DNA from 4 places in the Limnobaculum parvum genome. Region 3 is predicted to be linked to each of the others. Evidence: predicted binding sites of a transcription regulator. Region 3 holds the regulator's gene; each other region holds the start of a gene.
What was found. The regulator CRP, encoded in region 3, controls carbon source genes, mostly activating them, when cyclic AMP is high. The targets are predictions, from matches to a motif close to ATGTGANNNNNNTCACAT.
Positions count from the first base shown of each region.

Region 1 (7,521 bases), 210 kb from region 3:
TGGGAAGCGTCGCGTGAATAGCTTGGGTCCGGATTATCAACGCGAAAACTTGCAGGATCGGCTTGCACAATCGGAAGATAATGTTCCGAATTATCATCCGGGCGGTAAAAAACCTGTGTCGCGTCTTTTATATACGGAGTGCCCAAGATGGCTTCGAAACTGGCGCTGTCTACCCCTTCAATCTTTTGCGGCATGCGGTTAGGGGGAATGCGGAGATAAACGAAACGTTTGTCTTTCATTAACTGTGGGCTAACTACCACAATGGTTGCCGGGTCCATATCTTCCAATATGAGGTGCTTCCCGTCTTGCTGGTAGTAAACATGCTGATTATTTTTAACCATCGCATAAACATTGGGGATCAGCATAAAACCTTGGGGGCTGACGTCAGGAAGCGGTTTTTCATAGAAATAGACGTGATTTTTGTCGGTAGCATAGATATCAAAACGTTCATACGGTTTGGCTGCCTTACCGTTAGGAACTGTTTTGAAGGTTTCCGCATCAGCGCCTTCTATTTTGATACTCATACCCATTGAATTGTGATAATACACGCCGCCGTTTTCGACCGCATAGTACGCAGCACCAGTATAGGCATAGGTCACGCCAAAAGATAAAACCCAAAAGGCAAGGCTGCTCAACAATGCTCTCATGACGTTCCCTTTTAAAGTGTGTTTATTCCGGGGGAGGTCCTTTAGTTTCGGCGTTTAATATAGCGAGATTTGTGAGCAGAGTCGTGACATATCGTTTTAGCCAGCCAAACCAATAAAGCTACCTTCAAAATCACAGATAAGTTTAAACAAAATTAGCAGGGCCGATCCAATAGCGATGATGAAGAGTTTTTCGTTCATGGGCATACATCCTTGTATGTTTTTATTCGTGTGAATTATTTTTTATTGTGACGGCTATATTCTCGTCCTGATTGCCGTTTTCAAACTGTTAATTTAAGCACAGTATACACAAAGGATAGGCATTGAAAACCAACATTAGAGGGTAGTGAACATCTTTTTGGGCAACACATTAAATGAGCTGAATGGTGCATCTTTACCCTATCTCTCTCTGCCACTCAGATAAAAGCCAAACCCGTTGAATAACTTTTGTTATGATAAGGGAATACACGTTTTTCGAGTGATTGAGATGAAAAGGAATTTACTGTTTTTGGTACCAGCACTGGCGCTGTGTATTGCTGGTTGTGAAACAGAAAAATCGGTTGATTGGTATATAAAAGATAAGAATGAACTGATAACCAAGCTTTCTGAATGTGAATCCGATGATGACAGCACCAACTGCAACAATGCCCGCAAAGCAGCTGAGTTGGCAAAGTCAGCAGTAGCGGAAGGGTTTCAAATTGCTAATTCATGCCGGTATCAAGTAGACCTTCAACTAAACCTGATGGATAAGGTTATTGATGTGGAGGCCGCTTGTCCCTCCAATAGCCCAACATCGCCAAAATATAAGATCAATCAGACGACGGGCGATATCAAAGTTGATTTTACCGGTGATGCCAGTGGTATTTGGCTGACGTTCTCAAAAAAGCGATCGGGAATGGCTGGAGCTATAGCGACAAATCAATGGATTTGCTTTACCTCACTGTCATATGAGCAGTTCATGCCGGAAGTTTGTGTCAGCAAACATGCTGATTGATAATTGTTATTTTCCCCATAACTGAGAAATGAATAGTCTAATCAGTGATAAAGAGATTAAATAATTTTAACCATATGAAGTATAAGGTATATTTATTTTATTCGATATATAAAACAGTTAGCGAATAAGACTCAAATTATCCTTGAACACATTTGAAATTACCCGGTCTGGTGACTAAATTTGAAGTTAATGTGTGTTACCTGCACGCATAGACTAGTAAGCGTATTTTAAGGCCTCATTTGGTTTAGCCCCTCTCTGAGGGGCTTTTTTTTTGCGCTGGTTAGTTTTAGGCTGTAGAAGGGTTTGTAAGTACTCCGCCAAAACCTTCTTATTTCGAACAGGGGTATATCAGTGAAGTAGAAAAATAGCGAGTTACTCTATTTTGCGATAATCCCCCAAAATCTCAAATTTCCCCACCAGAACGCCGGTCATTCAATTGACCCGATCGCTGTATAAATATACTGTGGCGGTGCTGGCGGTATTATCCGCCACTAAAAGGCAAAACCCCGCAGTGCGCGAACACTAACGGGGTTTCTAACCACAACGTTATTGGAGTAACATCATGGCTGTCGTGAAGCATACCCAAACTCACCCTGAATTTATAGCTCGCCCCGGATCTAATTTCAGATCGGGATCGGAAAAACGATCTTCCATTTCAGTTTGTTACCTGAAAAGCGGAGGGCGTATCGATGATTAATCCTGTTGATTTTCCCTCAAACGACCCGCTAGAACTGGCGGAACAGTGCCTTGCGCTGATTAGTACCGTGGTTAATCTCGATGACACGCCGACAAAAGAGTCACTACAGTTTATTTTGCATGAGAAAATGGCGGCTTTGTTTGCGGTGCTATATGCCAGTAATGGTTGAGTTCAGGTTTGTTGCTGTTATTGAAACTGACAGGTGCCAATGTGCGCCTGTCATGCACATTGGTTCCGTTATTGATTTGCATTACAGCAGTCTCCCATTTACGGCTGGCACTCAATCACTTCCGGCTTATCATGGTCGATCACCTTCACCAGCTTGGCTATATCAAAGTCATCATTCTGTAGCTCATTAATATGATAATCCGCCACTTCCACAGTCAGCTTACCGCTGTAACCACAGCCTTGTTTAGGGGGTTTGGCGGGAATATCTAACGCTTTCCTAGCCTGCTGGTAATCACTGAAACAGAACCAAAGGTCACGTTCATCGCTCTTACTGCGGGGGATTTGTTTACCGCTTTGAGCATCAGGGAACATGCAGATATTCTGACCAATCATTTCCAGACTCATTGCGTCGGTATAGAAGGTATATTCTCCTGAAAGCACCATATTACTTGCTGCCACAGAAGTACTCACCGTCATACTCAGCAAAATGCAGGCTATCAATCCTGTTTTAATGTGTGGCATGTCCAGTCCTGTTGTTTGCCATAGTTTAATCATAACCTAATTTCCCCCTGACTGAGGTGACGCAAGTATACATAAACAAATAGCATGTTAACGGAAACGGTGGCGGTATTCACTGGGGGATATGCCTAGCGCCCGGCTAAACACGGCAGAAAAGTAGTTGCTGTCTTCAAAGCCACATTCTGACGATATTTCACTAATCTGCATCTGCTTTTGTCGCAGCAGCGACATTGCCTTACACAGCCGGAGTTGGCGGAGGTAGTGGCTGATACTGACGCCCGTATGCTGCTTAAACAGCGTTTGTATACTTCTCGGCGAGAGTTGGTGGCGGTGGCAGAAATCCTCCAACCGGAATGCATTACCGATACCGGCGTGCAGGTCTAGCATCAGGCGGTCTAGCAATTGTGCATCCGCCAGTTGATGGCTATCTGGTGGGTGGCGATACCGCTGCAACAATAGGATTAGCTGCAAAAACAGGGATTCGCTTAACTGAATGGAGAGGGCATCCGATTTCATGCACTCTTTTGCCAGCGCATCAATCACCGTTTGAATGGCAGATATCCCCTGAATGCCCAACCGCCAGTAGCGCTGTTCTTGGCTGTGGTTATCTCCGGGGATCAACATTTCCCAGTCTGCCACTAGGTTTAATTGTGAACGGCAGTAGAGAATATTATTCAGTTCTAGATCGTTAACTGATTCATAGCCATGATGGTCACGGGCATTGATATAGAATAGATCGCCACAGGTAATATAGTAGGGCACATCATTGACGATATGCAGGCCATTACCGCGTCGGACAATGACCAACTCATAAAAATCATGGGTATGGATAGGGAAAGCGGGTTGAGGTAACCGTTCGGCAACGGTTACCGTATTTTTTGCGCTAAAGAAAAAGTCATGAGTATGAAGTTTCAGTAATGACATGCGATCTGTTTCCCTGTCGGCACTTCTGGTATCTAGTGTGACATATCACAGTCAGCATTACGGTGATGGAGGTCTTAATCTGGTCGTAATTAGTTACCATGATTAAAGTAACGTGTTGTTATTAGTGGTTTATGGTGTTTCTCATTTGCAGCGGTGACAGTGAAAACTCCCGCCGAAACTGAACTGAAAAGTTATTACTGTCACTAAATCCACAGGCATAGGCAATATCCGTAATATTGTCATCACTTTGAAACAGACGCCGCCGAGCCTCTAGCAGTCTGAGTCGATTGAGATAACGCTGGGGCGTCATGCCGGTTGCCTGTTTCACTTGACGGTGCATGGTGCGTAGCGCCAGAGAGAAACTGTCAGCCAGCTCTTCCCAGTTAACCTCTTCACTGTAGTTATTACGTAACCAGTTAAGCAGTGCGCCAACGCAGGCTTCTCGGCTATCTTGCTTTACGGTTTCGAAGCAACTTTGCCGCAGTAACATCAGCAGTTGTAAGAACAAACCTTCGCTAGAGGCAATATCTTCCAGCTCGCTACTGTTTGCGCTTGTTTGCAGGCAATCAATGCAATTTTTCGCCTTTTTCAGTGCAGACGAGTTGATTTGCCAGTGTGATTGCTGCTGAGGATGGGAGCCGGGTAACCAAGCTTCGATATCCGTAAGAAAACGAAAGTTTTTTGGTGAACGATACAGCACGTTAGTTAAATGTAGGTTATCAACGTTTTCAAACTGGTGATGATCTTTGTCGCGAACAAAGCAAACGGTGCCGCTGCACAGTGCATAGGGGGTGTCATTAAAAATATGAACACCGGAACCATGTTCCACAAGAACGATCTCATAGAAATCATGGCTATGTTCAGGAAAAGCACATTGCGGTGCCCGGCTTTCAATAGCAACCGTTGAGGCATCCGATGCAAAAAAACCATCACTTTTTAGTAAGGTCATTTTGTGACTCCTTTCAACACGATATGGAGAAATATTAGAGGAAAACTGGAACGGTTCGCCTTAGAAATCAGACGCGACATTGGCCAAAAATAACCATTTTTTTAAGATTGATGAGTTTATTGATGAGTTTGTGCAGAAGGTCACATTACGTTTTGGTATCGATACGGCATGCGGTTTTGCCATTTTGTGATCGATTTCACACCAGTCTTTGTTATTTTGCCAATCCTGCGGGTGGCATGGCAATGGCCCGAAGGTAGAAGCCGCTTACTCTCCGTAGACTTCCCGCTATAAATGAATAAAGGGAAGGTTACTATGAGCGTGCGCAATATTGTCGCTATTGATTTAGGCGCATCCAGTGGACGGGTGATGCTGGCAACGTGGTGTACTTCAACTCAACGCTTGACGCTTAAAGAGATTCACCGGTTCGTCAATTGTCTGACGCCAGTTGACGGTCACGATACTTGGGATCTGGAAGCGCTTGAGCGCGAAATTCTCACCGGGCTGACCATCATTGATGATAATGGCGTGCGGATTTCCAGTATCGGTATTGATACGTGGGGAGTTGACTACGTTTTACTGGATAAGCGAGGAGAGCGGGTCGGGCTGCCGTATGCTTATCGGGATCATCGTACCGATGGCATGATGGTGAAAGTGATGGATGAGCTGGGTCAGAAAAACTTGTACTGGAAAACCGGTATTCAGTTTTTGCCCTTTAATACGCTGTATCAACTTAAAGCGTTCAGTGAGCAGCGGCCGGAATTGATTGAACAGGTTAAGCATCTGCTGTTAATGCCTGACTATTTGCACTATCGCCTCACCGGCAAAATTAACCACGAATATACCAATGCCAGTACCACGCAAATGCTCAATTTGAGCAGCGGTGATTGGGATAAGGAACTGCTGGATTATCTAGGCATTCCGGCACATTGGCTGACTAAACCATCCCAACCAGGAACGCCAATTGGTGAGTGGCAGGCGCCGTCAGGTCGCGCTGTTCCGGTGGTGTCTGTTGCTACCCATGATACTGCCAGTGCGGTGATTGCTGCACCATTAACCGGATATCATTGCGCCTACCTGAGCTCAGGCACTTGGTCTTTAATGGGGATTGAAAGCATCAGTCCGTTTAATGACCTGAAGGCGATGTCCGCCAATATCACCAACGAGGGTGGTATCAACGGTACTTACCGCGTATTGAAAAATATTATGGGGCTATGGTTGTTGCAGCGTATCTGCAGCGAACTGGCAATAACCGATCTGCCGCAGTTGATTGCTAAAGCGGCGGAACTGCCTCCCTTCACCAGTCTGATTAATCCCAATGATGAACGGTTTATTAATCCAGCCTCTATGGTGGAAGAGATTCGTCAGGCCTGTGCTGAGCACCAGCAGCCGGTTCCACAAACACCGGAAGAATTGGCGCGCTGTATTTTTGATAGCTTAGCCATGCTCTACCGGCAGGTCATGCAGGAGCTTTCTGCGCTGCAAGGGCAACCAATTAAGCAATTACATATCGTTGGTGGCGGTTGTCAGAATGCTTTCTTGAACCAACTTTGTGCCGATGTCTGTCAACTGACGGTATTAGCCGGTCCGGTTGAGGCTTCCACTCTGGGAAATATTGGCTGCCAACTGATGGCGCTGGGCGAAATTGATAGCGTTGCCAGCTATCGCAAGCTACTAACAGAAAGCTTCCCGCTGAACTGCTATACCCCAAACCCTGTTTTCGATTTTGCACAACACTGGTGCCGCTTTCAGGCACTCAGCCACTCTTATGAGGAATTTGTACTATGACAACATCAACTGACCAGGCCTGGAATCTGGCCAAAGCCCGCTATGCTGAATTTAATGTGGATGTGGAATCCGCACTGAAGCTGCTGGATACTTTACCCGTATCTATGCACTGCTGGCAGGGGGATGACGTTGCTGGTTTTGAGAATATGGGTGGTGCTCTGACGGGCGGCATTCAAGCGACGGGGAATTACCCGGGGAAAGCGCGTAACGCGGTGGAATTGCGCGCAGATTTGGAACAGGCACTGGCGTTAATTCCGGGTCCAAAACGTCTTAATCTGCATGCTATTTATCTGGAATCTGACAAAGTTATTGAGCGTAATGAAATTGAGCCAAAGCACTTTGCCAACTGGGTTGAGTGGGCTCGCCAAAAAGGTATGGGGCTGGATTTTAACCCAAGCTGTTTCTCCCATCCTCTCAGCGCCGATGGTTTTACGCTGTCTCACGCGAATCCAGAGATCCGCAAATTCTGGATTGAGCACTGTCAGGCTAGCCGTCGTATCTCTGCCTATTTTGGTCGTGAACTGGGCACTGCTTCAGTGATGAACATTTGGGTTCCAGATGGAATGAAAGATCTGACCGTTGACCGTTTTGCTTTCCGTGAGCGCATGATGACCGCGCTGGATGAGGTGATTAGCGAGAAGATTGATGAGAAATATCATATCGATGCGGTAGAAAGTAAGCTGTTTGGTATTGGTGCTGAAAGCTTTACTGTGGGTTCTAACGAATTCTACATGGGTTATGCCACCAGCCGTAAAACGGCGCTTTGTCTGGATGCAGGTCATTTCCATCCTACCGAAGTTATCTCGGACAAAATCTCTACCGCTATGCTGTTTGTGAAGCA
Region 1 covers NZ_CP029185.2:3,558,941-3,566,461, reverse strand. The annotation lists gene HYN51_RS15070 (DKNYY domain-containing protein) at 1-647, opposite strand, end outside; gene HYN51_RS15065 (EexN family lipoprotein) at 1,132-1,638, shown strand; gene HYN51_RS16425 (hypothetical protein) at 2,328-2,504, shown strand; gene HYN51_RS15060 (hypothetical protein) at 2,603-3,058, opposite strand; gene rhaR (HTH-type transcriptional activator RhaR) at 3,113-3,946, opposite strand; gene rhaS (HTH-type transcriptional activator RhaS) at 4,068-4,895, opposite strand; gene rhaB (rhamnulokinase) at 5,208-6,680, shown strand; gene HYN51_RS15040 (L-rhamnose isomerase) at 6,677-7,521, shown strand, end outside.
Region 1: a site for CRP is predicted at 5,080-5,097, ahead of rhaB (rhamnulokinase). Genes of this name have one in related genera too.

Region 2 (7,521 bases), 910 kb from region 3:
GTTTACCCGACGAATAACTCGTTCAACAATGCGCTGACGTTCACTGAGCGTCAGACGAGAAAAATACATTTCCGGCGGAATATCCAGCGGCAGGAACAGTGTTGGCAGTACCAGTTGAACGGCTTCATCCCATGGGTTATCCGTTCCATGTCCATAATAAATACTTGCCGCATTAAAACGACTGACGGACCAACGCAGCATATCCTGAATGGTATGCATGTCGTTAACCACTTCATCTACAAAAATTTTGTCCAATGCGCCCTCCGGCAAGGAATAGAATATGCAAATAACCCCCTAGTTTGCCACGAAGCGTGTAACAAATCAGCTGTAATCAAATGTAATTCAGCTGTCCGTTCAGCACAAATATTGATACTCATTTTATATCTAACGTAGACAGAACGCGCTATCGGGTTACACTAAGCATTATCTTTTATCATATTTAGCCAATTTTGAACTCTTGAAGAAAAATAAATTTACCTTATCAGATGAAGAATATGCGTTATTTCGGGATTCCGTTCGCGGAGTGAAACCCCTGCGCCAAGATAAGGCCCTTCATCGCATCAAACCCAAAGTGAAGAAACGGCCGGTAGAACGTCTACTCCAAGAACAGATGGATGCCAGTTTCTATTTCTCTGATGAATTTCAACCGCTACTGAGTGAAGATAGCCCGATCCGCTACGTGCGCCCCGACGCCAATAGCTATGAAGTTAAAAAACTCAGACGCGGTGATTATTCGCCAGAGCTGTTTCTTGACCTGCACGGGCTTACGCAATTAGAGGCTAAACAGGAGTTGGGGGCGCTCATCGCCGCCTGCCGTCGGGAGCATATTCATTGCGCCTGCATTATGCATGGCTACGGCACCTATGTGCTGAAACAGCAGACGCCTCTTTGGCTAGCACAGCACCCGGATGTTGTAGCCTTTCATCAGGCACCTAAAGAGTTTGGTGGTAACGCCGCCATACTAGTTCTGATTGCTCAGGAAACAACGGAAGAACCGTCCTTATTCTGACTTCACGCTATTTTCACCTACACGGGTTAATCTGCTGGAAAATCTGGTTAGAGCAACCTCGGGGAATGGCCGATATGAGTAAAATACATCGAATAATCAATAACGCTATCTGGTTTACACTTTTTGGGCCGTTAGTTGGATTGATAATTGCAATACCCACCATATACATCAATATGGATTATCCTTCCGATTATTTCCATGATCTTCCTAAATACCTGCTGATAGGCCTGTTGATCGCTTATATCTGGGGAAGTTTACCCGCATTAGCAACAGGAATCATTCTTGCCTGTTTACCGCCTTCATATCAAGGCCTTCCTCTTGCTGCGTTGATTGGTGCTTTGGCTTCGGCACTACTTCCGATTACCGCATTTATTATTGTTGGCTATGGCATTGATATGCTATTAATTTCTGTTTTATGCGGAACCCTCTCATCGGTAGTCGTGTATCAGTCCATTCACTACTTACCGGCTATCAATTCACAGAAATAGCCACTACGGGTATCTGCCACATTCGGTATCACAACGCAGGACATTAATCTGTCCGTAAACCTCTCTGTATTATCGCGGCTGCTGAACCACGATTAATCTGATGAGGCATCAAATATGGATAGCATCCGAAATCGCGCCTGGCGGCTTTCACAAAACAAACGTAAAAAAACACCAGAGTGGTCGGGCAAAATACGACTATTGTGAAGAAAAGAACTGGAAGATGCTCTACACCCGTCATGTCAAGCTGGCAAGATCTGTGCAATTAGGTATTGAGTACCCCAGAATATCCAATACCCAACGAACGCTAAAAGCCAAGGAAGAGGCCTGACTGCCATATGAATGTGTTATTTATCTGTAGCCGTAACCAATGGCGAAGCCCTACCGCAGAACAGGTATGGCGTCGCCATCCTGAGCTTTCGGTTAAATCTGCTGGAACCAGTTGCAATGCCCGCAAGCCGTTAACCCCGACATTATTACGGTGGGCTGATGTTATTTGCGTTATGGAACAGAAACATAAAAACCGTATTGTGGCGGAATATCGGCGTCTGATAGCGCATAAAACCATTCACGTGCTGGATATTCCGGACGACTATCAATATATGGATCCGGAATTGGTTCGTTTGTTGGAGGAAGTGGTAGCACACAGGCTAGGACTCTAAGTTGGTCTTTCCGGCCGGGCGCTATGTCCGTTCAAACATATCTACTTTTACGGCCGGAATATCCAGAGGCTCATCTAAAAACGATTCAACAATTAATCTAACGAGCTTGGCGCTTGCTGCCAGTCAATGCTGCCATTGCCGGTTTCGGCATCCAGCGTGATCGCCGCCACAGCAGAAGTACCGAACATAGGTGGATAAATACCGCCGCAAAGTTCAGAGACCAGATAGCCCACCAGCGGTAAATGAGAAACCACCAATACGGAACCCACCCCATCTTGTGCCAGCGTCATCAGGTAATCAGCGGATAGCGTAGCATCTCCGCCCGGAGTCAGGGCTGAGAACGTTTCGATGGTAGAGGAAGGGGAGAGAGGAAATTCGTTTTTGACTACGTCCAACGTTTGCTGAGCCCGAACATAAGGGCTGACCAATACCCAATCAATTTCAGCAATTTTTTGCCGTAGCCAGAGCGCCATTTGGGCCGTTTCCTTGCGCCCACGTTCTGTTAAGCTGCGAGCCGGATCGCTGTCAGCATGATAACTGGCTTCACCATGCCGCATAATAAACACCTGCATGTTTGCTCCGTCCATTTATGGCTAACGCCGGTATTCCGGCGTTAGCGTTATTCTAAACTGTGCAATAAACTGGCGGCGATTAACGCAGGCCCAGTTGGAAAATCATGGTTTCGGCCTGACATGAGAATGTGAAATCAACACTCAGTTCAACGCCACCGGCAACGTCAGTTAAACGGCTTTCAATCAGGCAAGGCTCAGACTCGGTGGCCCGCGCTTTTTCTGTCAGCATTTTCAGCATGAGTTCGGCTTCGCCGCGATTGGTAAAAATATTTTGGTAAGACGCAGTGCAATCTGTGTTGTCCATCACGGTACCAACATCAACGCAACAACAAGCAGCAGTTTCTTGTGCATTACATTTTAATGAATCAGACATCGTACTCTTCTCCTGTGAATAAAACGGCTGAGTAGTCGTTTCATTTAAAACCTGAATGAGATCTAGCTCAAAATTTAATAATCTTTCCTATACTACTCTTCCTACCAAATTTACGCATGAGTTTTGTTATTGCCACATTAACCATATGGATAATTATTAATCACCCTTACCCATAGAATCAATATAATGAATTGATTATTCTAATTTTAATTATTTTTTACTTTGATATATGTTGAAGGATGTCTATTCAGTATGTAAAAAGTATTTACTTTTAAACAAAATATTAGGTCTTAATGCTTTCTAACCCCAATAATGGCCTTCAACTGGTCTAATCTGTCGCCATGACCTTACTCCCTACAATGCCGCCTCAATTATTACAATCCGTAATAATTCTTATAACTTTTTGAGATTTTGGTATGCACCACAAAAATATTTTAAGAAAGTCAGCATTGGCAATTGTTATCGCAGCAGTATCTTCTAATCTGTATGCTTCGGGCTTTCAGCTTCAAGAATCATCGGCTGCAGGATTGGGTCGTGCATTTTCCGGTGAAGGTGCTATTGCAGATAATGCAGCATCAGGCAGCCGTAACCCTGCATCAATGACGATGTTTGACCGCCCTACTTTTTCTGGTGGTGCCATTTACGTTCAGCCTACGGTAAAAATCAGCGGTACTTCACCGTCAGGCACAGACATGTCAGTTAGCGATATCACGCCGAATGAGTGGGTTCCCAACCTTCACTTTATCTACCCAATTAACGATCGTTGGGCTGTGGGTGGTTCTGCAACCAGCAACTTTGGCCTTGCTACTGAGTTTAGCGACGATTATACAGCCGGCCCTTTGGCGGGTAAAACTTCACTGAAAACCGGTAATCTTAATTTTAGTGCAGCCTACCGTATTAACGAATATTTCAGTTTTGGTGCTGGTTTTAATGCCATTTACGCTGAGGCAGAAATCAACCGCTATGCGGGTGAAAACAAAAACGGAATGCCAAAGGATACCGAAGTCGTCCATATGAAAGGCGACGAGTGGGGCTACGGCTGGAACGCCGGACTGCTATATGAAATTGATAAAGAAAACCGCATCGGTCTGAGCTATCGCTCTCAGGTAGACATCGACTTCAGCGGCGATTACAGCAGCGAACTACCATCTAAATATAATGCGTTACAGAAAGCGACTGGGATGCCGTGGGGAACCAATAGTCAAACCATTAACGGCGATTTGACCCTATCCCTACCTGAAATATGGGAACTGTCTGGATACCATAAAGTAGCACCAAAATGGGCGATGCATTATGGTTTAAGCTATACCAGTTGGAGCGAGTTTAAAGAACTCAATGCAACCGGTTCAGATGGGCAAACGCTGTTTTATAAGAAAGAAAACTTCCGTGATGCATACCGCATAGCATTAGGTACCACTTACTATCATGATGATACTTGGACATGGCGTGCCGGTATCGCATTTGACGACAGTGCTGCTCCTGCTGACACTCGTTCTATTTCTATCCCTGACCAAGACCGCTTATGGTTAAGTCTGGGATCAACTTATAACTTCACCAAAGATGCTTCAGTTGATGTTGGCGTATCTTATATGAACGGTCAGAAAGTGAAAATTGAAGAGAAATTGAACAATTCGGCCAAGAGCCCAACTTATACTTTCCATTCAGAAGGAAAGGCATGGCTATACGGTATCAACCTGAACTATACCTTCTAATTTCAGCCCTGCCGTTTTGTCTCTGACGCCACCCATAACGGGTGGCGTTATTTTTTGTTTAAACATTACCTGCATCACTACGCCTATCTATCACACAGACTTACTTATCGCACAAATAAAAAACCTCCGATAACAATCGCTGTTAATCGGAGGTCTACGATTTTTCAATCAAGGGATTAATTATTAATCGATATCATTCAATTGATCTTTCAGCGCATTCGCGTTTGGGTTCTTCTCAGCATCAACCTTACCGTCATTGACCAAGAAGTCATGGCGTTGGAAGTAAGCTTCACGAACAAAGATATACGGATCTGGTGAGTTAGCCAGCATCTGATCCTGATCGAGGAGTTGAGCGCGGCTTTCAATACCCTCAACGGTCCATTTACCCACAGAACCCCAGAAGGTTATCCAGCTTAGTACCGGATAAACATAATCCACATAACCACCACCTTCATCACGCAGGGTCGCAGAGCCATAAGCAGGTAATACGGCATAAGGCCCGTAAGGGACATCATAATGCCCCAACACCTGACCGAACGCTTTGTTATCGCCTTTTTTCAACTTGTCATTGGACATACCGGCAACATCGATAAAGCCGCCCATACCCAACAAAGTATTCACGAAAAAGCGGTTAAAATGGCGGAAACCATCATAAACGTTACCCTGTAAGAAATTGTTCACCATGCTCGCTGGCTCACCTAAGTTACTGGTGAAATTGCTGAGGCCATTACGCGCAGGCTGCGGCATATAATCACGCCATACCACCGCAACGGGGCGAACAACATACGGATCCATGAACTTATAGTTAAAATTGAACATGGAGCGGTTAAAACCTTCCAGTGGGTCCTGACGGGTTCCATCTTCGTTCAGGCTCCCACTGTTAGCACACCCGGTTAACATCACTCCGGCCAGTGCCATACTGATAAGACGGCGTTTCATTCTCTTCTCCCTAATATGCAGGCTTACAGCACTTACTGTTTAATATGTCCGATTGTCACGTCGACAGTTTCTTTACCGCTGAATGGATGAATATCACTTTCCCCAACCAAACGCTGGGTATCAGCCTGATCGTTACTGGTAATGGTCGCCTTCACTTTCACCTGCTTTAGGTTGGAAAGTAAACGTGCGGGCATCATCGAATTACTGTCATCTAATAACAATTCTAACGGAAATTTATCTAACGGCAATTGTTTAACTGCCACCGGTATTGGCGATTCACCATCCATTACCGCTATCATGACCCTTCCCTGTGCAGGTAAATGCGAGGTCATTTCTGGCGATAATACCAGTTTAACCGCTAATCGATAGCCGTTAGAGGTCACCTGAGCTTTAGCATAGGCAAGGCTACTTTTAATCACATCAATACCTTTGTCATCCGCAGGCAGCAGCGTTAACACCTTCTCCCAAGCCATAATCGCTTCATTGAAATTACCCTGACCAAAAGCATTCATCGCTAATGCCGACAGTGCGTCGGTATTATTGGGTTCCACCTTTAGGATATTTTTCAGCATATCGCTGGCCTGCTGAATATCATTCGGGTTATTAGAACGCGTCAGCAATTTAGCGTAGATGATCTGAATATAACTATCTTTTGGCGACAGCTGATGGGCTTTTTCATAAGCCTGTAATGCCATCTCACCATCGCCCAGCTTCAATCCGGCTAGTCCCAACATCGTCCAGTCACGGACATTGCTAGGGTCGGAAAGCAGCTCGGTACGCAAACCCAGTCCAAAGCGCGCAATATCTTCCGCAGCCACCAGTTGACCGCTATCTGCTTTCTGACGTAGCTCCGGCAACATTTTCATAATCTGCTGCCACTGCATCACCTGCGCTAAGCCACCGGTATGAAAATAAAGCCCCAGCGATACCACAACCAACAATAATACGCCGGGTATCAGTGCCGTCTTGCCAAGTGGAGTCTGTTTCACCGCACGTTCACTTTCCGGGATATCTTCCAGCAAATTATGCTGTAGCTCGGCGATCATGGTGTCTCGCTCACCAATAACCCCCTGCTCTTCATCGGCACTTAACTCTGTCAGACGCTGCTGATAATATGCTTTGTTGATGGCATCACGGTCGGTATCTGCGTTAGGGTCCGGCTGGCCCAGCGTTGGCATAATCAGCAACGCCGCAGCAATAACCAGTAATACAATAATTGTCAGCCAAAATGCGATCATGATGTCTTCCTGCCTTTAGCGTCTGTTTTATCGTTAAGTAGTTGCTGTAATCGTGCTTTTTCTTGCTCCGACAGAGTCTCAGGCTCAGCCCATGAAGCGCTGACTTTACGACGACGAGATAGCATCACAATCGCACCAGCGCCAATCACCACACACAGCACCGGAACTAACCACAAGAAAATGGTGGCTGGTGTAACCGGTGGTTCATAAGTGACAAAATTGCCGTAACGGGCGACCATATAATTGATAATATCCTGCCGTGACTGCCCTTGCTCCATCAGTTCATACACCTTTTCCCGCATATCCGTAGCGATGGGGGCATTTGAATCAGCAATGCTGTTGTTTTGGCACTTAGGGCAACGCAATTGCCCTGTCAGCTCACGAAACTGCTGCTCCTCTTCCACTGACTTAAAGTTATAAGTATCAATGGCAGCGTGAGCAAAAAAGGTCACCACCAGACCAAATAGAATAAAGGAAATACGCTTAAACATTATGAACCGCTCCCCTGATATTTAATCCAAAGGGGTTTAA
Region 2 covers NZ_CP029185.2:2,440,149-2,447,669, forward strand. The annotation lists gene prmB (50S ribosomal protein L3 N(5)-glutamine methyltransferase) at 1-255, opposite strand, end outside; gene smrB (endonuclease SmrB) at 458-1,009, shown strand; gene HYN51_RS10270 (hypothetical protein) at 1,084-1,497, shown strand; gene HYN51_RS10280 (low molecular weight protein tyrosine phosphatase family protein) at 1,833-2,156, shown strand; gene sixA (phosphohistidine phosphatase SixA) at 2,249-2,728, opposite strand; gene HYN51_RS10290 (YfcZ/YiiS family protein) at 2,808-3,101, opposite strand; gene fadL (long-chain fatty acid transporter FadL) at 3,518-4,813, shown strand; gene mlaA (phospholipid-binding lipoprotein MlaA) at 4,997-5,752, opposite strand; gene ccmI (c-type cytochrome biogenesis protein CcmI) at 5,785-6,990, opposite strand; gene HYN51_RS10310 (cytochrome c-type biogenesis protein) at 6,987-7,481, opposite strand; gene HYN51_RS10315 (DsbE family thiol:disulfide interchange protein) at 7,481-7,521, opposite strand, start outside.
Region 2: a site for CRP is predicted at 3,157-3,174, ahead of HYN51_RS10290 (YfcZ/YiiS family protein). Genes of this name have one in related genera too.

Region 3 (7,521 bases):
CCGGTATTACATCAGATACGTATTCCTTTGCTAATTATACATGCCAAAGACGATCCTTTTATGTCACCGGATGTCATTCCTGAGCGGAACAGCCTGCCGGAGAATATCGAATATCAATTAACCGAACATGGCGGGCACGTTGGCTTTGTCAGTGGCACATGGAAAAAGCCGCAGATGTGGTTGGAGCATCGCATCCCTGAATGGTTAACCCACTATCTGGAGAAAAATAAATGATGATCCCGTGGCAGCAACTGGCTCCCGAGACGCTGGAAAGTATTATCGAATCGTTTGTTCTGCGTGAAGGTACCGATTACGGAGAGCATGAAAGATCATTACAACAAAAAGTGGACGATGTTAAGCGTCAGCTAAAAAGCGGTCAGATAATATTAGTTTGGTCAGAGTTACATGAAACCATCAATATTATGCCCAAAGATCGGTTCAGTGATGATATGGAAGAACAACCTTATCCGGAGTATTGATTTCTTGGAATAAAATTTTGTGACATCCCGGCACCAATCCGACTATGCTCTGGTAATAACCATGAGAATTAAGGAATCAGGTTAATGTCAGCAAAACATCCAATCATTGCAGTTACCGGTTCCAGCGGAGCCGGTACTACCACCACTAGCTTGGCCTTCAGGAAAATATTTCAGCAGTTAAGCTTAAATGCCGCACGTATAGATGGTGATGCCTACCATCGCTATACGCGCCCAGAGATGGATGCGGAAATCCGTAAAGCCAGAGAACAAGGACGTCATATCAGTTATTTCGGCCCCGAAGCTAACGACTTCGCTCTGCTGGAAAACAGCTTTATTGAATACGGAAAAACCGGAAACGGACGCACACGTAAGTACTTGCATACTTATGATGAAGCCGTTCCCTATAACCAGACACCCGGTACATTTACCCCCTGGCAACCCTTACCAGAAACCACCGATCTGCTATTTTATGAAGGACTACATGGTGGCATCGTCACTGCGAAACATAATGTTGCCCAACACGTCGATCTGCTGGTTGGCGTTGTTCCTATCGTCAACCTAGAGTGGATACAAAAACTAATCCGCGATACGGTGGAGCGGGAGCACTCCCGGGAAGCCGTGCTGGATTCGGTTGTCCGCTCGATGGACGACTATATCAATTACATCACCCCCCAGTTCTCCCGAACCCATATCAACTTCCAGCGCGTACCCACCGTTGATACCTCAGATCCATTTTCTGCGAAGAGCATTCCAACTATGGACGAAAGCCTCGTGGTTATTCACTTCAGGGGGCTGACAGGCATTGATTTTCCCTATCTACTAGTCATGTTACAGGGTTCATTTATCTCCCAAACAAATACCTTAGTAATTCCGGGGGGGAAATTGGGACTGGCGATGGAGCTAATTATCACACCCTTAATACAACAATTATTAGAAGGCAGAATATTAGAATAGAAAAGTGAGGGTAAAACAGGCGAACAACCCGATTCAGCGCCGCTTAGCCCTCATTTTAGCAAGACAACACGAGACTCTTGGTTCAACCTGTGTTAAAACCATAGGGTGGGTATAATAGATAAATTAGAGTTCAATCAGGCTGATGCAACACCAGCCCACAAACACCTCTATATTCTTTTTTACATCAGTTATAATAGCGCCCACTTGGCAAGTTATATGCTTCGGGGCGGATAAGATTTTCGGCAAGCTTCTCGCTTTGCTGTGTTGGGCAGTGACTACAAAGAGGATAACAACAAATGGTTCTCGGCAAACCGCAGACAGACCCTACTCTCGAATGGTTTTTATCTCATTGTCATATTCATAAATATCCATCCAAGAGCACACTTATTCACCAAGGTGAAAAAGCAGAAACTCTTTACTATATTGTAAAGGGTGCCGTAGCCGTTCTAATTAAGGATGAAGAAGGTAAAGAGATGATTCTCTCCTATCTCAATCAAGGGGACTTCATCGGAGAACTTGGCCTGTTTGAAGAAGGTCAGGAACGCAGTGCTTGGGTCAGGGCAAAAACAGCATGTGAAGTTGCTGAAATTTCATATAAAAAATTTCGCCAGCTCATTCAAGTTAATCCGGATATTTTAATGCGTTTATCCGCTCAGATGGCTAGCCGCTTGCAGGTTACCTCTGAGAAAGTAGGAAGTCTTGCCTTCCTTGATGTTACGGGCCGTATCGCACAAACATTACTCAATCTGGCTAAACAGCCGGATGCAATGACTCATCCAGACGGTATGCAAATCAAGATCACCCGTCAGGAAATTGGTCAAATTGTTGGATGTTCCCGTGAAACGGTAGGACGTATTTTAAAAATGCTGGAAGATCAGAACCTGATTTCCGCTCATGGAAAAACTATCGTTGTCTACGGGACCCGTTAACTAATAAAGAGAAGCGGACATGTTTACGGCCTCCTGAAGCCATGTCCGCTCCCCTTTTCCCGGGAGACCTATGTGGCGACGAGTTATTTATCATCCAGAAGTCAACTATGCTCTCCGCCAAACTCTGGTTCTCTGTTTGCCCGTGTTTCTGTTTTGGCTATTAGGCGATCTACCAACCGGCTTTTTACTTTCGCTTGTTCCTGCCTGTTGCAGCATTGGTGGTCTCGATACTCCCCATAAACACTTTTTCAAACGACTGGCTATCGGTGCCACGTTGTTTGTTATCAGCAGTGTATTATTGCAGTTTCTTCTGTTGTGGTCTGTTCCGCTGCCGCTATGCATGCTTATTCTGACGCTATTATTTGGCGTGACGGCTGAAATCAGTCCTCTTTATGGACGGTTAATGCCTGCAGCATTAGTGACCGCCATTTTTACGCTCGGTATGGCAGGCAATTTACCCATTTGGCGAGTGGCTCTATTATTTGTCATTGGTACTGTCTGGTATGGTTTGTTTATCCGCCTGTGGTTTCGGCTTTGGCAAGAACAACCCATGCGAGAATCACTCAGCCTGCTTTACCGGCAGTTGGCGTATTATATGGATGAGAAGTACAGCTTACTTACTCAACATACCGACCCGGAGAAGGCGCTCCCTCCATTACTATTACGCCAGCAGCAAGTGATGGATACCATCGCGTTGGTTTACCAACAAATCTATATGATTACCAACCTGAAACACCCTCGCCATCGGCGATTAATTCAGGCGTTTCAGGTTGCTCTCGATTTACAGGAACATATTACCGTTAGCCTGCATCAACCCGGCGAAGTACAAAAACTGGTTGAGCAGAGCCAAGCTGAAGCCGTTATTCGCCATAATGCAAAAACCATTAGCCACCGTTTACAGATTTTAGCTGATGACATTCTCTACCATCGCCGTCCGGTCCCATTCAACATGAATAGTGACCTATCCGCCTTGGAAAAAATCGCCCATCACCATCCGAATAATCCCGTTGGCGCTTTTTGTTACTACCATTTTAGCCGTATCGCTCACTTACTTAGCCGCCAAAAACCGCTATATAACCGCACGTTGATGCCAATACAGAGTCATCTCCCTTTTCTGCTGGCGCTGAAAAACTATTGTTCACTTAAATCTGTCGCATTAAAAAACGCGGCTCGCATTGGCATCACACTAGCCGCTGGTGCTGGAATTGGCCTGACGCTTAATCTTCCCAAACCCTACTGGATACTCATGACCATTATGGTGGTTAGCCAGAACGGCTATAGTGCCACCCGAATACGTATTCAGCACCGCTCGCTGGGTACCATGATTGGGATTCTTGCTGGTGGCGCCATTCTTCATCTCTACTACTCTCAAAACCTGATGTTGGTGCTAATGCTGGTACTGACGTTTTGTTCCTATTTGATTGTGCGTAAGAATTATGGAATCGCTGTGATTGGTTTTACGATTACTGCGCTCTACACCCTACAGATTATCTCCAATAGCGGTATGAATTATCTGCTTCCTCGTATGATAGATACGGTCATCGGTTGTATTTTGGCGTTTGCCAGCAGCTTATGGTTATGGCCTCAATGGCAAAGTGCCACGTTGCGTAGAAATGCCCACAGCGCTCTGGAAACGTATCAACAGCACCTGCGTCAAATATTTAATATGACTAATGATGTAGCGGAACTCGCCTATACCCGAATGAAGGTTAATCAGGCTCACAATACTCTTTTTACCGCATTGAATCAGGCCATGCAGGAGCCGGGCTTTAATACTCGCTACTTGGCCGATATGCGCCTGTGGGTTACCCATAGCCAGTTTTTGGTTGAACATTTAAATGCAATGACAACTATCGCTCGAGACCAATATGTGTTGGTTCCTACATTGGCGCAGGAGTATTTAAACGCCTGTGAGATCCTGATTCAGACCTGCCAACAGCGCCTAGAATATGATGGTCCCAGCGGGGATAACAGCATATTGCCCATTGTAGAATCCGAGGATAACGATGAGCTATCAGAGACCTCAATGGAAAAACATATCGAGCGGATACTGGCGCATCTTACGACTATGCATACTATTTCGTCACTGGCGTGGCAGCAAAGGCCGCATCATGGAATGTGGTTGAAGAGGAAATTGAGGGAAGAAGGAGAGGCGGACTAGGCCCAACACGTCCTGACGCTAGATACGATGGTCTTCCGGCCAGTCACAAAGACAATATGTACCCTCTCATTTTTACGGCCGAAGGGCTTAAACTCCGGCGCAAGATAATATCTTGAATATCCTCTGAAACTCTCTCTATTTCAGCGTGATGACCGCTTGTCATCACGCTGTTTAAGATACAAATAGCGGCAGCCGCTAATGCCGCTAATTAGGAAGAACGTTTAAACTAACGGTCAATGCTATTTAACCTCAACCATTTGCTTCACCGCTTTTTCAAAGCGTGCCATTCCTTGTTGTAGATCATCCTCGGGAATGACCAGAGAAGGGGCAAAACGGATAACATTAGGGCCAGCATTGAGTAGCATCAGGCCATTTTCTACTGATGCCGCAAGAAATTCTCGCGCCATACCCTGATAATTTGGCTGTAGTTCAGCACCGATGAGCAGCCCTAAGCCGCGAACATCTGTAAATACATGATAACGTTGATTAATCTCTTCCAAACGGGTGACAATGTACTCATAACGTGATTGCACACCTGACAACACTTCTGGCGTATTGATCACATCAAAAGCCGCTTCCGCTACGGCACAGGCTAACGGGTTGCCGCCATAGGTTGTACCGTGAACCCCGGGTTCCATCACTTGCGCCACTTCATCGGTGGTTAGCATCGCGCTAATCGGGAAACCGCCTCCCAATGCCTTGGCTGAAGTTAAAATATCCGGAACAATGCCGTATTGCATGTAGGTAAACAGTGAACCGGTTCTGCCCATCCCAGACTGTACTTCATCAAATACCAATAGTGCTTTATAACGATCGCAAAGTTCTCTAACCCCCCGCAGAAACTCGGCGTCGACAGGTGTAATTCCACCCTCCCCCTGAACCGGTTCCAGTACGACAGCACAAGTGTGGTCATCAATAACCGCTTTAACCGCATCCAGATCGTTAAAAGGAATATGTATGATATCCGCTGGCTTTGGGCCAAAACCATCAGAATATTTAGCCTGGCCACCAACGGAAACAGTAAACAGCGTACGACCGTGAAAGGCATTATTGAACGCAATAATTTTTGTTTTATAAGGGCTATGGCGAGTAATGGCATAACGGCGAGCCAGTTTAAACGCGGCCTCATTGGCTTCAGCACCAGAGTTAGCAAAAAACACCCGGTCAGCAAAAGTTGAATCAATCAGTTTCTGGGCCAGTCGCAAAGCAGGTTCGTTGGTAAACAGATTACTGGTATGCCAAATCATCTCACCTTGGGTATTCAGTGCCTTAACCAAAGCTGGATGACAATGTCCCAGCGCGGTAACGGCAATACCGCTAGAAAAATCGATATACTCGTTTCCTTGCTGATCCCAGACCCGACTCCCCTTACCTTTTACCGGCACAAACGTTGCTGGCGCATACACGGGTAACATAACGTTATCAAAAGTATTGCGATTAACTGATGTATTACTGTCCATAAAACTTGACCTATTGATTTCACCGCGAATGACTCCACACTACCAAAATTGAATATAAAATCAATTTGTATAAATAAAAATACCAATAAAATCTGCTTACCATTTAATAATAAAATAATTATTAAAAAATCCGTAATAAATAATAATTCATAATTAATAAATAACTAGTCATTAAACATCATAAATTCCACGGTGATTTCGGTCACATATCTCAAACTTTCCCGCCATTAATATTCTAGACCTACTTGTATGGTAGTTAATCCATGAGTATCTTGTGTTCACTTTCTATACCGAATTGGTTCTATTTTTCCGTCAGGATGAATGCATTATGAAAATCGTAAAAGCTGAAGTTTTTGTTACCTGCCCGGGCCGTAACTTCGTTACCGTCAAGATCACTACCGATGAAGGCATTTATGGCGTTGGTGACGCCACCCTCAATGGCCGCGAGCTCTCCGTTGCCTCCTACCTTAAGGATCATCTTTGCCCACAATTAATTGGCCGAGATGCCCATCAAATCGAAGATATCTGGCAATTTTTCTATAAAGGCGCTTACTGGCGTCGTGGTCCGGTCACCATGTCCGCCATCTCCGCCATTGATATGGCACTATGGGATATCAAAGGCAAAGCAGCCAATATGCCGGTTTATCAACTGCTCGGTGGCGCATCACGCACTGGGGTCATGGTGTATTGCCATACCACCGGCCGAACCATTGATGAAGTGTTGGAAGACTACGCTAAGCATAAAGAGATGGGCTTTAAAGCCATTCGCGTTCAATGCGGCGTGCCGGGAATGAAAACTACCTATGGTTTGAGCAAAGGTAAAAACTTGGCTTATGAACCAGCAACCAAAGGTCACTACCCGGAAGAACAGTTGTGGTCCACCGAGAAATATCTAGATTTCACGCCAAAACTGTTTGACGCCGTGCGTAACAAGTTTGGTTTTGATGAACACCTGCTGCATGACATGCACCACCGCCTGACGCCAATTGAAGCGGCCCGTTTTGGCAAAAGCATTGAAGATTACCGCATGTTTTGGATGGAAGATCCGACGCCAGCAGAAAACCAAGAGTGTTTCCGTCTGATCCGCCAGCATACCGTTACCCCTATCGCCGTGGGTGAAGTCTTCAACAGCATCTGGGATTGCAAACAGCTCATTGAAGAGCAACTGATCGACTATATCCGTACCACCATCACCCACGCCGGCGGGATTACCCATATGCGCCGCATTGCTGACTTCGCCGCCATGTATCAGGTACGTACCGGTTCCCACGGTCCATCCGATCTGTCACCCATTTGCCACGCAGCCGCGCTGCACTTCGACCTGTGGGTGCCTAACTTTGGCGTGCAGGAGTACATGGGTTATTCCGAGCAAATGCTGGAGGTCTTCCCACACAACTGGACGTTTGATGATGGCTACATGCACCCAAGCGACAAGCCGGGTCTGGGCATCGACTTCGATGAAAAACTGGCTGCCAAGTATCCCTATGAAGCCGCCTACTTACCTGTTGCCCGTTTAACCGACGGCACGCTGTGGAACT
Region 3 covers NZ_CP029185.2:3,352,460-3,359,980, forward strand. The annotation lists gene HYN51_RS14135 (hydrolase) at 1-234, shown strand, start outside; gene HYN51_RS14140 (YheU family protein) at 231-479, shown strand; gene HYN51_RS14145 (phosphoribulokinase) at 564-1,433, shown strand; gene crp (cAMP-activated global transcriptional regulator CRP) at 1,730-2,362, shown strand; gene HYN51_RS14155 (YccS/YhfK family putative transporter) at 2,433-4,523, shown strand; gene argD (bifunctional acetylornithine/succinyldiaminopimelate transaminase) at 4,763-5,983, opposite strand; gene manD (D-mannonate dehydratase ManD) at 6,312-7,521, shown strand, end outside.

Region 4 (7,521 bases), 1.8 Mb from region 3:
TTTAATCGTGACCAGACGGGTTCAGGCAATGTGATCTCTTTACCTAGCATGCTCTTGATAAGTAGTTTTTTCAGTACGAACTGACTGAAAACTAATCCCAACGCAAACAGGATGTAGATAGCGGTCACTTTCCATTTAATAAAGTCAGGTGAGCGGAAAATGATGGTTAAGGTACCAAAAATAACCACCATGACAAAGGTCACGATCATCATTTTTTCTACTTTACGATACTTTATTAGACTGTAGATTACAGCCAAAGCCGTTGCGACAATCAGGGCACCAGAGGCAATAAAAATGTCGTAGAGTTTATAAAATGTGAAAAATACAATTAAGGGCAGAAAATCAAGAAACTGCTTCATAGCTCTTCCCATTGGTCAGCAAGCTGCTGACTATACCGGATTTGGCGGCAGGTTTACACTACCGTCAACGTAACAAATTACTCTTTAGCGTCCAAAATATGGACTAGGGCAGAGGTATCACAACGGCCTAGCCTACGTTACTGTAACAGGGCATAAGCTTCATCAATCTGTTTAGCAAAAGGAAGTTTAGCCCGATTGCGTTCAGTCTCATCAAAGCAGAAAACAAGATCTTTACGAATCCCAAAATCAAATTTGTTTTCACCCATCGCCTTAGTCCGGTTTTCTGGCTGCCATGAATTGCCAGAACCCATTTTGACGACATCACGCACGATTTTGACATCAAACTCACCTAGTCTTTTTCATCTCAGGGGAACGGTGGTGAAAATAACCAATTGGTATAAGAGTTTTATTAAACGGGAAGAGTAAGTAATAAAGTACACTGTTATTCCCCGCCAGCTAAGGCATTATGTTGTATGATTATTATGGTGATCTTCACAGCGCGTCTAATTAAGTGAGCGGCAATAGAGGATAAATATGTTTTCACGAGTATTTTTAAAATGGATGCCTGGATTACAGAATTTATTGGCTTACGATAAACGTTGGCTAACGGCCGATATCCGAGCCGGATTATCGGTAGCCGCGGTAGCATTACCAGTAGCCATTGCGTATGCAGAGCTGGCCAATGTGGGCGCGATTGTCGGTCTCTACTCGTGTATTTTACCAATGATTGCCTATGCCTTTTTTGGTTCTTCTCGTCAGTTAATTGTTGGGCCGGACGCGACAACCTGTGCGGTTATTGCTGCGGTAGTTACGCCATTAGCGGCCGGTAACAGTGAGATGCAGTGGCAATTAACCATCATCATGACCCTGATTATGGGAGGATGGTGCATTTTGGCGAGCAAGTTCAGGCTGGGAGCATTGGCAGACTTACTCTCTCAACCCATCCTGACCGGATTACTGAATGGCGTTGCTATCACCATTATGGTAGGGCAGATTGCTAAAATCCTCGGTATTCATATTAATGCTAATCAACTGATAGAAAAAATCATTGCCATACCATTCCAAATTATGGATAGCCATTTGCCGACTCTAGGTATTTCGGCATTAACGTTGCTGTTGTTAATCGGGATCAAAAAGTTTCGTAGGCAGTGGCCTGCTCCTCTCATTGCTATTGTCGTCACGACGGTATTGGGGTGGGGAACGGATATCCAACAATATGGCGTAGAGACCATCGGCGCAGCAGGGTTTGATTCTGGTCTTCCGATGGTTAACTGGAATCATTTTCAACCGGGCCTGATGCGAGAGTTGGTTATTCCAGCGCTTAACTTAGCGCTAATTAGCTTCGTTAGTCTGATGCTAACTGCTCGTAGTTTTGCCGCTAAAAATGGCTACGACATTGATGCAGATGCAGAATTCAGAGCGTTGGGTATTGCGAATATCATGTCGGCAGTATCGCAAGGGTTTGCAATCAGCGGCGCTGATTCCCGTACGGCAGTTAATGATGCGAATGGTGGAAAGAGCCAACTGGTCTCCATTATTGCGGCGTTGGTCATTGCTTTGGTCGTTTTATTTCTGACTAAGCCATTACAATTTATTCCAGTTTCTGCACTTGGTGTAGTACTGGTCTATTCGGCGTGGTCATTGATAGATTTACGCGGGATATGGAATCTTAGACGGCGTAATCGGCAGGCATTTAGTTTGGCGATTTTTACTTTTGTTTGCGTGTTATTAATCGGTGTTATTCAGGGAATAGGTTTAGCCGTACTGTTGGGGCTATTACAGTTTTTACGTACGGTGTTTCGGCCAACAGAGCAACTACTTGGCGTCAATGAAGATGGTATGATCCATTCATTGGGAAATACGACAGCGGTTAAAGCGGTTCCTGGGGTAATGATGTACCGATTCAACTCTCCGCTGACTTATTTTAACGTAGCCTATTTTAAACGCCGTATCTTAAATTTGGTGGACAGTACGCCATATCAGCCTCGCTGGGTGGTGATTGATGCGGTGGCTAGTTTTACTTATGCCGATATCAGTGTGCTGGCATCTATTGATGAACTGAAGCGAGATCTTAAATTACGTCAGATTAAACTAGTATTAGCCGGGCGTAGAACAGAGTTGACCCGCTGGTTTAAGGATAATCGACCGGCAATGAAGGAGGAGGAGATCATGCTAGTTCCCGATCTCTATCTGGCGCTTAAATTTATTCAGAGTAAAGAAAGTGTACAGACTTCAGAAGAACCATCCTGAAGATGAATTTGTCGAGGATATAAAAACCGGTAACAACCGGTTTTTATTGATTTTCATGTCGGTTTAACCTGCATATACAGCCGGAACAGGTAGACAAACAGAAATGCCGTCACCAGATTGCTGATGGCGCTAAGTAACAGTGCGACAGCCATTGGCGATACGGCAGATAAATTGATCGTGATCACCAGCAAAATGAATTTAGTTGACAGTGTAAATAGCAGAATAGGAAGGACAATTCTCAGATTGGCAAACGCCATCCCCCAACTGGTGCTAATGGCATAAATTAAACCCTTACGAGATTCCAACATAATAATAGGGGATAACACCAACACAAACGCAAAAAAGAGGCCAGGCAGTAGGTATAAAGATAATCCAAAAGTAATTAACATTGACGAGATAACAAGTAAAACGATTAACATTGGCAATGAAGTTATTGAAGAACCAATTGCTCTTAAGGCACTCGATGATTGCCCTTGAGAGACCTGAATAACCAGTGTGATTGTTCCAGCAATAAGCAGTGTTTGACTGAGTAAAAAGCTCAGAGCCATAGCGCCAAATAGTGGCGCCGCTGTTTCAACAATGGCTAATTGCTGTTCATGTGACATCCCTTTAATGATTTGTTCCACTTCTCCACGCGTCATAGCGGAAGAGCCAACAGACCCAGTGATCATCTGATGAAGACCCGTAGTATCCGGCATCATGGCTTGAAGCAAAACATAAGATATAAATGACGCCAGTAATGCCAGCATAATGAAGCTGGATAATTGGTTACGTATGAAATTTACGCTGTCACGGAAGAGGGAATTGGCCGTGATGGGCATGGAGTCTCCTGTCTAAAGATAATATGGACTATTGTGGTGATTGTAACCTGTTAACCCATACTCTTGAACTTTATTATCCATGCTGATGGTTATCAGTAGAAAATTAAGCTGCCATCATGTTGTCGCTAAGTCATGATACCCGTTCAGGTATTAGGATTTCTTTCTTTTGATGAAGATATCAGTATCGCTAAATGCGTTGCATATCGATGAATGCTTATCTAGATCAAATGTGGAATATCAGTAAAAAATAACTAATTTGTTGATCTCGGTGTTGTGTCAATTTTTGTCATGAACTGTGATCGGTATTGGATCCAATTTACTACCAATGAGGTATATTTCACACACATTTACCCTAAAAGGAATATGGATAATGAAAAAACTCCCTCTGGTTTGTTTAATTACTGCAACATTAGCACCTTCATTTGCTTTTGCTCATCAGGCAGGTGATTTTTTATTCCGAGCTGGTTCCGTTACAGTGAGACCGAATGAAGGTTCTGATAATGTGTTGGGTCTGGGCTCATTTAACGTCAATAATGATACACAGCTTGGATTAACTTTCGGTTATATGATTACGGATAACATCGGTATTGAATTGTTAGGTGCGACACCGTTCAATCATGATGTTGGCTTAAAAGCCACAGGTACGATTGCGACAGTTAAACAATTACCACCATCACTAATGGCTCAGTATTATTTTGGTAGTAAAGAGAGCGTATGGCGTCCTTATTTGGGGGCGGGTATTAACTACACCACATTCTTTAGTGAAGACTTCAATAATACTGGCAAAAGTGCTGGTTTAAGTAACTTAAGCGTTGATGATTCATGGGGAGTGGCGTTACAAGCGGGTGTTGACTATAACGTTGATAAAAACTGGGTAGTGAATACTTCTGTGTGGTGGATGAACATCGATACTGATGTTAACTTCACATCAACCGATGCGGCGGGTAACCGTACTGGTCATAGCATCAGTACGCGACTTGACCCATGGGCATTTATGTTTGGTGTTGGCTATAAGTTCTGATTGAGTTAGCCAGATGAAATTGAAACGCCGGTGACACCGGCGTTTTTGCTACTTACCTTGATATTTAGGTTATTCATCATCATTTTTTAGCAATAATTTCCAACCGGCTACATCCTCCCAATATTCCTGCTCTTTTTCCAGATCGGCGAGTACCAAGCTATTTTTATCTAGATACTGAGGCGGGAAAATCAGTGTGATATGGTAGTCATCGCTATAAAGTCGACAATACTCAGGCTCTGTCGTTGCTTGGCGTTGATTGTTCAACAGGATCGCCAAGCGAAGAATTTGGATCAGCGGAATAAACTGACGCTTCTTCACTAAATTAAAGTTGGGGAGTTCATCTAATTTTATCCCTTTACGATGAAAGCGAACTAGAGAGGCTAACAGAAGTTGATGCTCCTGATTAAAACCTGGCAGGTTCGTATTTTGAAGAATATAGGCGGAATGGCGCTGCATACTACTGTGGTTAATGCTTAATCCCACTTCGTGTAACATAGCGGCCCAACCAAGCAAGGCTTCCAACTGAGGGTTTGCCAGTGAGGGGCTTTGAGCAAGCCATTGAGCATAGAATGATTGGGTAGTGGTTAATACTCGGTTGGCCTGTTCCCGGTCAATATTGTAATGTTCAGCTAAACTGATGGCCGTTCTGCTACGAATATCCTGATGGCGGAAACGGCTCTCCATTTCATACAGAACACCTTCTCGCAACGCACCATCAGATAATCTTAGCTCTTTAATTGCCAGTGCATTAAATATGCCGCATAAAATAGCTAGACCGGGAACAAAAACGCTTTGGCGATCGGGAGACAGGCCTTCTAAATCAATAGCATCGAAGGATTTGAATTTGAGTGTAGCATTAACCACTTGCTCCAGACGTTCAGGCGTAATTATGCCGTCTCGTTCTCCCATTTCTTCAACAAGCACATTGTGTACGGCTTTAATGGTTCCTGATGCGCCTAAGGCATATTGCCAGCCCTGAATACGGTATTGCCAGGCCAGATTTTCCAGCTTTTGTTCTGCCGCCAGTTGTGCACGTTGGAAATTCTGCTTAGTGATCTGATTATTGGGAAAGAATAACTTGGCGAAGCTGACGCATCCCATACGCCGACTCTCAGCAATAATCGGTGAGAAATCTTCGCCAATAACCAATTCGGTAGAACCACCGCCAATATCAATAACCAGTTTACGGCCTTTTTCCGGTTGGGTATGGGCCACTCCCATATAGATCAGACGAGCTTCTTCTTGTCCTGCGATAATTTCAATTGGATAGGGCAGAATTTCACTGGCGCGCTGTAGAAAATCTTGGCCGTTTACTGCCAGACGTAAAGTATGGGTGCCAACGATACGCACACTGTCTGGAGAGAAGCCCTGAAGGCGCTCCGCAAATAGGCTTAAACAGTTGAGTCCACGTAGTATCGCTTCTTCACTGAGATAGTTATCCCTATCCAGACCATCAGCCAGATGAACTCGCTGTTTCAAACGACCTAAAATTTGCAATGCTCCGTTAACAACACGGGCGATAACCATATGAAAGCTGTTAGATCCTAAATCAATAGCGGCGATTTCTTGTGGTTTTGTTGTTATTGAATCGTTTAAATGCATTATTATTTCTCTGCTATATCCGTCGACTCTATGTTGGACGGCTGTTCCAATGCTTTCAGATAGTCATAAATGGCAATTTGCGAACGAACTTTTCGGCGGTTTCCTCGAGGTACATATTGATTATTTAACTCTTTATCAATAATGCGGGCTTTAACCGTGTCAGAGAGTTGAATATCAATGATATCGAGAACCCGTTGTTTAAGCACCGGATCGAGAATGGCAACGCCGACTTCAATACGGTAGTCAATATTTCGGGTCATCCAGTCAGCCGAGGAGATAAATACCTGGTTGTTGCCCTGATTCTCAAAAATATATACGCGAGCATGTTCCAAGAATCGGTCAACGATACTGGTAACTTGAATATTTTCGCTAATACCAGGGAGATTAGGCACCAGTGAACACATACCGCGTACAATAAGGCGAATTTTCACGCCGGCACCAGAAGCCGCGTAAAGTCTGTCAATTAGCTCTTTGTCTACTAGATTGTTAATTTTTAAAGTGATACCCGCATCCAATCCTGCCTGAGCAAAGGAAATTTCTCTGTCGATCAGCTTGTTAAGCATTAAGCGAGAGTTTTGAGGTGAAACCAGTAAATGCTCAAAACTAACGGGACGATAAGGATTTTCAATAAAGTTAAATACTCGGCGTACTTCATTAGTAATACGGGAATCTGCGGTAAGCAGAGAAAAGTCAGTATAGAGACGGGCGGTTTTCTCATTAAAATTACCGGTACCAATATGGGCATAGCGAACAATCTGACCATCTTCTATTCGAGAAATAAGGAAAAGTTTGGCATGAATTTTCAGGCCAGGGGCCGAGAAGATAACGTGCACCCCCGCTTCCGTTAAGCGTTTCGCCCAATGAATATTGGCTTCTTCATCAAAGCGTGCCTGCAGTTCTACAACCACAGTGACTTTTTTGCCATTGTGTGCAGCATTAATCATTGATTCGATAATGCGAGATTCTTTGGCAACTCGATAAATATTAATTTTGATGGCTAATACGTTGGGGTCAAATGACGCCTGACGAACCAGTTCAAGAACATGCTCGAAAGTATGGTAAGGATAGTAGAGCAGTACGTCGCGCTCTTTGATGGCATCAAATCCATTACGGAAATTATTGAACCAGATGTGTCTTAAACGGGGTAACGGTTTATTGACCAGATTGGCCTTACCAACATTTGGGAAACTGATAAAGTCTTTAAAATTATGATATCGGCCACCGGGAATCACCGAGTCATAAGAGGAAATACCCAGTTTTTTACGCAGGATTTCCACCATATCATTTGGCATATCACGTTGATAAACAAAACGAACAGGTTCTGCAGTGAGACGCTGTTTCAGGCTGGAGGACATAAGTTCAAGCCAGCTGGATTCCATTTCGTTTACTAGGTCATATTCGGCATCTCGAGTCATTTTCATCGAGTAAGCATCGAGAGACTGATAATCGAAGAAGCCTTTAAAGATAT
Region 4 covers NZ_CP029185.2:1,530,294-1,537,814, forward strand. The annotation lists gene HYN51_RS06155 (septation protein A) at 1-359, opposite strand, end outside; gene HYN51_RS16300 (NAD(P)-binding domain-containing protein) at 497-688, opposite strand; gene HYN51_RS06160 (SulP family inorganic anion transporter) at 894-2,609, shown strand; gene HYN51_RS06165 (YciC family protein) at 2,663-3,430, opposite strand; gene ompW (outer membrane protein OmpW) at 3,801-4,451, shown strand; gene ppx (exopolyphosphatase) at 4,521-6,053, opposite strand; gene ppk1 (polyphosphate kinase 1) at 6,056-7,521, opposite strand, start outside.
Region 4: a site for CRP is predicted at 3,756-3,773, ahead of ompW (outer membrane protein OmpW). Genes of this name have one in related genera too.